DNA from 2 places in the Pseudomonas sp. MM227 genome. Region 1 is predicted to be linked to the other one. Evidence: predicted binding sites of a transcription regulator. Region 1 holds the regulator's gene; the other holds the start of a gene.

Region 1 (4,647 bases):
AAGAAGGTGGCGTGATCGCCATGGTCGGCCCGGCTGGCATGGGCAAGACCACCACTCTGGCCAAGCTGGCGGCCCGTTATGTGCTCAAGTACGGTTCCCAGAGCGTGGCGCTGGTGAGCATGGACAGCTTTCGCATCGGTGCCCAGGAACAACTCAAGACCCTGGGCCGCATTCTCAATGTATCGGTGACTCAGGTCGATCCGGGCCAGTCATTGGTACAAGCCCTGGAACCCCTGCTGCGCAAGCGCGTGGTATTGATCGACACCGCTGGCCTGCAAGCCAGCGATCCGGCCCTGCGCATGCAGCTCGAAAGCCTGGCCGGACGCGGGATCAATGCGCGCAATTACCTCGTGCTGGCTACTACCAGCCAGAAGCAGGTGCTCAGCGCGGCGTACCATAGCTACAAGCGTTGCGGTCTGGCCGGGTGCATCCTGACCAAACTGGATGAAACGGCCTGTCTCGGCGAAGTGCTGAGCCTGGCCATCAGTCAGGAACTGCCGATTGCCTATCTTACCGATGGGCCGCGCATTCCCGATGACTTGCATTTGCCGCGCCGGCACCAGTTGGTCAGCCGCGCAGTGAGCGTGCAAATGCAAGAAGAGCCCAGCGAAGAGGCCATGGCCGATATGTTCGCGGGTCTCTACCACAGCCCCGACAAGCGAGTTGGCTGAGGTGAAGAACGTTATGCAAGCACACTCTTCCTGCATCGTAGGGTTGCCAGGAAACACTCGAGCAATCGAACTGGCAGCCACTCGTGTGGCCTCGGTCTAGACAAGGTAAAGAACGAACATGGGCAGCATGCATCCCGTACAGGTGATCGCGGTGACCGGCGGCAAAGGTGGCGTCGGCAAGACTAATGTGTCAGTGAACTTGTCCCTGGCGTTGGCCGAGCTCGGCCGCCGGGTCATGTTGCTGGACGCCGACCTTGGCCTGGCCAACGTCGACGTGTTGTTGGGCCTGACCCCCAAGCGCACCCTGGCCGATGTGATCGAAGGTCGCTGCGAACTACGCGACGTGATGTTGCAGGGCCCCGGCGGCATCCGTGTCGTGCCGGCAGCCTCGGGTACCCAGAGCATGGTGCAGTTGAGCCCGGCCCAGCATGCCGGCCTGATCCAGGCCTTCAGCGATGTGGGCGACAACCTCGACGTACTGATCATCGACACCGCCGCCGGTATCGGCGAATCGGTAGTGAGCTTTGTCCGCGCCGCCCAGGAAGTCCTGCTGGTGGTATGCGACGAGCCCACCTCGATCACCGATGCCTACGCCTTGATCAAGCTGCTCAACCGCGATTACGGCATGAACCGCTTCCGGGTCCTGGCCAACATGGCGCAGAGCCCCCAGGAAGGGCGCAATCTGTTCGCCAAGTTGACCAAGGTGACCGATCGCTTCCTCGACGTTGCCCTGCAGTACGTCGGCGCCGTGCCCTACGATGAGTCGGTGCGCAAGGCCGTGCAGAAGCAGCGCGCCGTGTACGAGGCGTTCCCCCGTTCCAAATGCTCGCTGGCCTTCAAGGCGATCGCGCAGAAAGTAGACACCTGGCCTTTGCCGGCCAACCCCCGTGGCCACCTGGAGTTCTTCGTCGAACGCCTGGTCCAGCAAACCAGCGCAGGGCCCGTATCATGAGTGCCAGCGGATACCGTATGTACAGCAAGGCGTCGCGCGACTCGCAGCAGCATCAGCTGATCGAGCAATACGCGCCGCTGGTCAAGCGTATCGCCTATCACCTGCTGGCGCGTCTGCCAGCCAGCGTGCAGGTGGAAGACCTGATCCAGGCCGGCATGATCGGTCTGCTGGAGGTCTCGACCAAGTACGACTCGAGCAAGGGGGCCAGTTTCGAGACCTACGCCGGTATTCGTATCCGCGGCGCCATGCTCGACGAAGTGCGCAAGGGCGACTGGGCGCCGCGTTCGGTGCACCGCAATACCCGCATGGTCAGTGATGCCATTCGCCGAATCGAGTCGAAAACCGGTCGCGACGCTAAAGATCACGAGATCGCTGCCGAACTTAGTCTGAGTCTGGATGATTACTACGGGATCCTGAACGATACCTTGGGCAGCCGCTTGTTCAGCTTCGACGATCTGCTGCAGGACGGTGAGCACGAGGGCCTGCACGAAGACGGCGCCAGCGGTTCGCTGGAGCCCTCGCGGGATCTCGAGGACGAACGCTTTCAAGGCGCGCTGGCCGAGGCCATCGCCAACCTGCCCGAGCGCGAGAAGCTGGTCCTGTCGTTGTATTACGACGAAGAGCTGAACCTCAAGGAAATCGGCGAGGTACTGGGTGTCAGCGAGTCGCGGGTAAGCCAGTTGCACAGCCAGTGCGCGGCGCGACTTCGCGGGCGCCTGGGGGAATGGCGGGCACGCTGAAGGAACGGCAAGACCGGTGCGGGCTTTGTCGCGGGCAGAGCCCGCTCCCACAAAGGCCGAGACTGTGGGAGCGGGCTCTGCCCGCGAAGAGGCCTGCAGGCGTAGCGCGTGTAGGCGATCTGCAGCGGCAAGTGGCTCAGGCGAATTCGATTGTTATGCACGTCCAGGGGCTGGGCGTGTTCAAGACTGCTGGAGGTCTAATTGGACAAGAACATGAAAATCCTCATCGTCGACGATTTCTCGACGATGCGGCGCATCATCAAGAACCTGCTGCGTGACCTGGGCTTCACCAACACCGCCGAGGCCGATGATGGCAACACCGCCTTGCCGATGTTGCACAGCGGCAACTTCGATTTTCTCGTCACCGACTGGAACATGCCTGGCATGTCCGGCATCGACCTGCTGCGCCAGGTGCGCGCCGACGATCGCCTCAAGCACCTCCCGGTGCTGATGGTCACCGCCGAGGCCAAGCGCGAGCAGATCATCGAAGCCGCCCAGGCCGGGGTCAACGGGTATGTGGTCAAGCCTTTCACTGCGCAAGTGCTGAAAGAAAAAATCGAAAAGATTTTCGAGCGCGTCAATAGCTGAAGTCTGCAATGGGGGCGCAATGGACCACAAACAAAGCACGTTGGGGGACTTCGAGTCGACCCTGAAAAAACACGCAGTGGAGCTGGTCGACAGCCTTGAAAAAGGCCGTTTCGGCGACGCGGTGCAATTGATCCACGAACTGAACCAGACCCGCGATCGCGGCCTGTATCAGGAAGTGGGCAAGCTTACGCGCGAGCTGCACAGCGCAATCGTCAGTTTCCAGATCGATCCGAACATCCCCCAGGCCGAAGAGGTTTCGCAGATCACCGATGCGACCGAACGTCTGTCGTATGTGGTACGCCTGACCGAAAACGCGGCCAACCGCACCATGGATCTGGTCGAGCAGAGCACCCCGGTGCTCAATACGCTGAGTGCCGAAGCCAGTGCCTTGAGCGCCGACTGGCAGCGCTTCATGCGCCGCGAAGTGGCCGCCGACGAGTTCCGCGAACTGGCGCGCCGGGTCGACAGCTTCCTGACCCGCAGCGAGCAGGGCAATCGCGAAGTCGCCAGCCACCTCAACGACATCGTGCTGGCCCAGGATTATCAGGACCTCACCGGCCAGGTCATCAAGCGTGTCACCGCGCTGGTCACCGAAGTGGAGAGCAACCTGCTCAAACTGGTCCTGATGGCCAGCCAGGTCGATCGCTTCGCCGGCATCCAGCATGATCACGAACAGCTCCGCGCCGAAAAAGATCAAGAAAAACATCCCGCCAAGGGTGAAGGTCCGCAGATCCATGCCGATAAACGTGAAGACGTCGTATCCGGTCAGGACGATGTCGACGATCTGCTGTCCAGTCTGGGCTTCTAGGCCATCGCCTGCGCCTGACTGTGTTGACCGTTAATCACGTATTCCAGGGAGCATCCACATGAGCTTCGGCGCCGACGAAGAAATCCTTCAGGATTTCCTGGTAGAGGCCGGCGAAATTCTCGAGCAACTGTCCGAACAACTGGTCGAGCTGGAAAGCCGTCCCGATGATGCCGACTTGCTCAATGCAATTTTTCGCGGTTTTCACACTGTAAAAGGCGGCGCCGGCTTCCTCCAGCTCAACGAGCTGGTGGAGTGCTGCCATATCGCCGAGAACGTCTTCGACATCTTGCGCAAAGGTGAGCGCCGGGTCGACGCCGAACTAATGGATGTCGTTCTCGAAGCGCTGGACGCGGTCAACGGCATGTTCACCGAGGTGCGTGAACGCTCTCCGGTCACGCCGGCCAGCCCCCAGTTGCTCGATGCCCTGGCGCGCCTGGCCGAACCGGCTGCGGCGGTCGTTGCGCCGTCCGTGGCGGTGCCCGTTGCGGCGCCAGCCTCGACGCCGGGCGAAGACATCACCGACAGCGAGTTCGAGCAATTGCTCGATTCCTTGAGCGCGGCCAAAGCGCAGGCCGCCGCGCCCACCGCGTCCGCTGCTGCACAGCACGGCGCGGCCAGCGACGATATCACCGACGACGAATTCGAGTCGCTGCTCGACCAGCTGCACGGCAAGGGTCAGTTCGCGGTCGATGCGCTGGCGCCGGCTGCGGCATCGCCAGCCGCTTCGACGCAGGCTGCCGTGGGTGCGTCTGGCGACGAGATCACCGACGACGAGTTCGAGGCGCTGCTCGACCAGTTGCATGGCAAGGGTACGTTCACTGCCGATGCGGTCACGCCACCGCCTGCCCAGGCGCAGGCTCCCACGAGCGACCAGATCACCGACGACGA
Region 2 (4,647 bases), 260 kb from region 1:
CCGAAAAGGTCAGGCTGTCCATTTTCAATGCCGGCATCGAGCATTCAGCCAGTGCGTTGGGTAACGTCACTGTCAGCCTGGGCGTGGTGGCAATCAACGCACCCAAACATGACGCCTATACCGCAGCCCTGAAGGAGGCGGACAGGCTTCTGTATCGCGCCAAAAACCGAGGCCGGAACCGTGTCGAGGCGAACGAGCTGCTTGGTGCGCAAGCAACCGGTTCATACTCTAGCAGCCTGGTGACTTAGGGCATCTGCCCTGGATTATCCCAGGCGAGGGCTGCCGTCCGTCACCGCAGCCCCAGCCCGTCCTCACACCTTGAAGCGTCGTACCACAGCGATCAGATTGGCATTGGATGCGGCGAGCGCAGACGTGCTCTTCTCGGTCTGCGCGCCTCCTGCCACCAGGTCCTCGACTATCTGCCGCACCGCTACCATGTTGCGGTTGACCTCTTCACTGACGGCGCTCTGCTCTTCAGCTGCGGTGGCTATCTGCGTGCTGAGGTCGTTGATGCACACAACCGATTCGGTCATCGCATCCAAGCCTTCGTTCACCCTGGAGGTCTTGTCGACCGTGGCCTGACAGCGCGCCTTGGTGCTCTCCATCGCCACCACGGCAGCACTCACACCCTGCTGCAGACGGTTGAGCATTTCATTGATTTCCGAGGTGCTGGACTGGGTACGCCCTGCCAAGGCTCTTACTTCATCGGCAACCACTGCAAAACCGCGGCCTTGTTCGCCTGCACGCGCCGCCTCGATCGCAGCGTTGAGCGCGAGTAGATTGGTCTGCCCGGCAATGTCACCAATCACGCCCAGTACAGAATTGATACGCTGGGCATCGTGTTCCATGGCCCTGACCTTGGTAGTGGCGTCTTCCACTTCCGAGATCAGTTCACGGACACTGCTCGAGGCATCTTCGACCACCACTTTTGAATACCGGGCCTTCTCGCTCGCCACCTGGGTCATGCTCGCGGTTTGAGCGGCATTGCGGGCGACGTCATCGGCGGTAGAACTCATCTCGGTGATGGCCGTCACCGCTTGATCGGTTTCATTGGCATGGCGAGTCAGAATGCTGTTGGTGCCGCGCGACTGTCCGCGTAGCTGCTCGATACCCTCGGCAATCAAAGAAGACGAGTCGGACACTTCACTGATCATTTTCTGCAGATAGACGATGAAGCGGTTGATCGAGTGACCCACTGCGCCGACTTCGTCCTCGGCACGAATGACGATGCGCTTGGTCAGGTCGGCATCACCGGCCGACAACGTATCGATGTTGGTCTTGAGCACCGCCAGGCGGTTCATCAGTTGCCTGAGGGCGAACACGATGACCAGCAGCATGATGACCACCATCGGGATCTGCAGCATCGCCAGGGTCTTGAGCACATGGCTGCTTTGCGCCGTCAGTACTTCAGTGGGTTGGGCTACCGCCATCTGCCACGGCGTGCCTTCGACGGGCATCAGGAACAGGGTGTATTGCTTGCCATCGCTGCCGACAAACGTCGAACGCGTGGCACCGGGGCTTTTCAGCAAACCCTGCAGTGCTGCGGCGAAGGGGTATTGGCCAGCCAGGTCGCCGAGATTCTTCAGTACGTTGTTGCCTGGAATCTCCGGCTGGTTGCTCAGGACTTTGCCGTCGCTCTCGACGATCATCAGTTGCGCGTTGATCTCGCGCTCTTTCTGCGCGATCAGCTCATTGAAGAAGCCCAATGTCACATCGATGGTCGCGACGCCATAGGCGGCGCCGTCCTTGGTAATGGCCATCGCGCAGTTGGTGCGCGGCTCCGGGCTGGCATCGTCCTGGTAGGCCGAGGCCCAGTTGCACTGCCCCGCAGGGGCCTTGAGCCCACCGAGGTACCAGGACTGCTCAAAGTAGTTTTTCGATTCAGGCGAGTTCCAGTGCGTGTTGACTATCAACTTGCCGCTGGCATCGCGGTGATAGAACGTACTGTGCTTGGCCCGGCCCGCGGTACGTTTATCGGGAAGCGGCCAGATACCTCCGCCGAATACCTTCGACTCGCCGTACTGGTTGACCATGCTGGGCAGCAGGCGGTCGATACTGTCGCTGTCCAGTTGCGCAACCGTCTCGGTAATCACCCGCTGCTGCGCCTGCACCCGTGCCAACTCGCGCTTGATGACGGCACTGATTTCCCCTGCCTCAGTGACCAACTTGCGTTCATCGGTGCTTGTGAGGCTAGGCGTGATGAAGTAATTGACCCCTATCGCCGTCAGCACCGCGACGAGCAGAACGAAGCCTACGAAAGTAGCGGTATAGCGAGTTTGAATGGTGTGCAGCATGAGGGGTGCATCCGCAAGGTGTGGAGTTATTGATCTTGTATAACCTTATCGGCGCGGAACTTTGTCGCATGAGTGCAAGCCCTGATAAAACGTGAACATCTCGGTTCATCAGGAGCGTGCACGGCTTGCTCATACAGTGCGATCAGAGCGCGTTCACCTGACCGATCGCCAGTGGCTCGGCGCTTTCGCCGATGCCGTTTTCCAGGGGTGCGCCAAACGCATCGAGGCTGATCTGGAAGCGATCACCCGGCTGGGTTTTCACGCCGTCGGCGAATGACAGTGTCGCGGTGCCGAAGTAATGCACGTGGACGTCGCCCGGGCGCAGAAACTGCGCGTATTTGAAGTGGTGGAATTCAAGGTTGGCGAGGCTGTGGCACATGTTGTCTTCGCCGCTGAGAAACTCCTTTTCCCAGAGCGTTTGGCCATTGCGAATGATGCGGCTGGTGCCGGCAAGATGCGCTGGCAATGCACCCACGCGCAGTTCCGGACCGTAGGCGCAGAAGCGTAATTTGGAATGGGCAAGGTAGAGGTAGTTGCGCCGCTCCATGACATGGTCGGAGAACTCGTTGCCCAGGGCATAGCCGACGCGGTACGGCTGGCCGTCCTCACCAATCACATACAGCCCTGTGAGTTCGGGTTCTTCGCCGGCATCTTCGGCGAAGGGTGGAACAGGGAAGTCGGCCCCCGGCCGCACGACGATGCTGCCGTCACCCTTGTAGAACCATTCCGGTTGCGCGCCGGCTTGGCCTTGTGCCGGTTTGCCGCCTTCCAGGCCCCATTTGAAGATGCGCATGGTGTCGGTCATGCCGGCTTCGACAACGCCCTCTTGCTGGTGCATCTTGTCGCGCGCCGAAGCGCTGCCCAGGTGAGTCAGGCCGGTGCCGCTGATCAGGCAATGCGCAGGGTCTTCGTGATCGAGCGGCGGCAATACGCGGCGCTCTTGCAACAACTGCGCATAGTCCGGACCCGGTCGCGTGCCACGGGCGGCCACTTCATCGGCCAGGCCGTGGTGACCGCGAATGGCCGCCAGAGCGAGCTCGCGGGTCGTGCGGGTATCATTGACCACCTGGACGTGGGCGCCCTCGACAACGCCAACCTGGCGTCCCCCGTCGGTGTTTTCGAATTGAATCAGACGCATGTGTGGCCTCCGGAACGTCATGGTTGGCGCCGCCCGCAAGCGGCGCCAAAGGGTCACTCGATGATGTTGAAGTCGCTCAGGTATTCATCGGAGATTTCCAGGCCCAGACCCGGGGTATTGTCGTCGAGCTGAATGTAGCCGTTGACCGGTTGTGGCTCGCCCTTGAACACGTAATAGAAGAGTTCATTGCCCACCTCGACATCGAACACCGGGAAGAACTCGGCCATCGGCGACGCCGTGGTCGACATGGTCAGGTGATAGTTGTGCATTTGCCCGGCGTGCGGGATGACGGGCACCGACCAGGCTTCGGCCATGGCGTTGATCTTGCGGGCAGCGGTGATGCCACCGACACGGTTGGTGTCGTACTGGATCACGTCGATCGCACGGCGTTCGAGCAAGTCCTTGAAACCGTAGGAAGTGAATTCGTGCTCACCGCCGGAGATCGGCATGATGCCCATCTTCTTCAGCTCGATGTAGCCTTCGATGTCGTCGGCAATGACCGGCTCTTCGAGCCAGCGCGGTTCGAACTCGGCGAGCTTGGGCAGCATGCGTCGGGCGTATTCCAGGGTCCAGCCCATGTAGCACTCGAGCATGATGTCGACGTCGGGGCCGGCCAGTTCACGCAGGGCACGCACTTGTTCGATGTTCTTGCGCATGCCGGCCGGGCCGTCTTTCGGGCCATAGCCGAAACGCATTTTCAGCGCAGTGAAGCCCTGGTTCAAATAGCCTTGAGCCTCTTCGAGGAACAGGTCGAGGTTGTCATTGGCGTAGAGTTTGGAGGCGTAAGTCCAGATCTTTTCCTTGGTACGGCCACCCAGCAGTTTGAACACCGGTTTGTTGACCGCCTTGCCCATGATGTCCCAGATCGCGATGTCGATTGCCGAGATCGCCGCCATGCCGATGCCCTTGCGGCCCCAGGCGTGGCTCTGGCGGTACATTTTCTGCCAGATGTATTCGTTGTCGAACGGGTCTTCACCTATGGCGATCGGCGCCAGATAGGTGTCGATGATTTCCTTGGCCACACGTGGCGCCAGGGCGCAGTTACCGATGCCGACCAGACCGGTGTCGGTCTCGACTTCCACCACCAGCCAGCCGTGGAAACGGAACGAGCCCATGGCGTCGCCGCGCTCGAACAGAATGTCACTGGCGTTGGTGCAGAAGTGCGCCTGGGGCGGAACGACTTTGCCTTTCCACTCGAAAACGCGGGTACGGATG

Evidence for each region. The regulator FliA, encoded in region 1, starts transcription of late flagellar genes. The targets are predictions, from matches to a motif close to CTAAAGTTTNNNNNNNNNNNGCCGNTAA.
Region 2: the regulator FliA is predicted to act here: its motif matches at 2,340-2,367, upstream of ONG87_RS14395 (methyl-accepting chemotaxis protein).

What each region holds. Positions count from the first base shown of each region.
Region 1 covers NZ_OX352319.1:2,924,338-2,928,984, reverse strand. The annotation lists gene flhF (flagellar biosynthesis protein FlhF) at 1-671, shown strand, start outside; gene fleN (flagellar synthesis regulator FleN) at 790-1,623, shown strand; gene fliA (RNA polymerase sigma factor FliA) at 1,617-2,363, shown strand; gene ONG87_RS13215 (chemotaxis response regulator CheY) at 2,577-2,951, shown strand; gene ONG87_RS13210 (protein phosphatase CheZ) at 2,971-3,759, shown strand; gene ONG87_RS13205 (chemotaxis protein CheA) at 3,818-4,647, shown strand, end outside.
Region 2 covers NZ_OX352319.1:3,186,780-3,191,426, forward strand. The annotation lists gene ONG87_RS14390 (sensor domain-containing diguanylate cyclase) at 1-248, shown strand, start outside; gene ONG87_RS14395 (methyl-accepting chemotaxis protein) at 312-2,294, opposite strand; gene araD1 (AraD1 family protein) at 2,437-3,432, opposite strand; gene ONG87_RS14405 (L-rhamnonate dehydratase) at 3,486-4,647, opposite strand, start outside.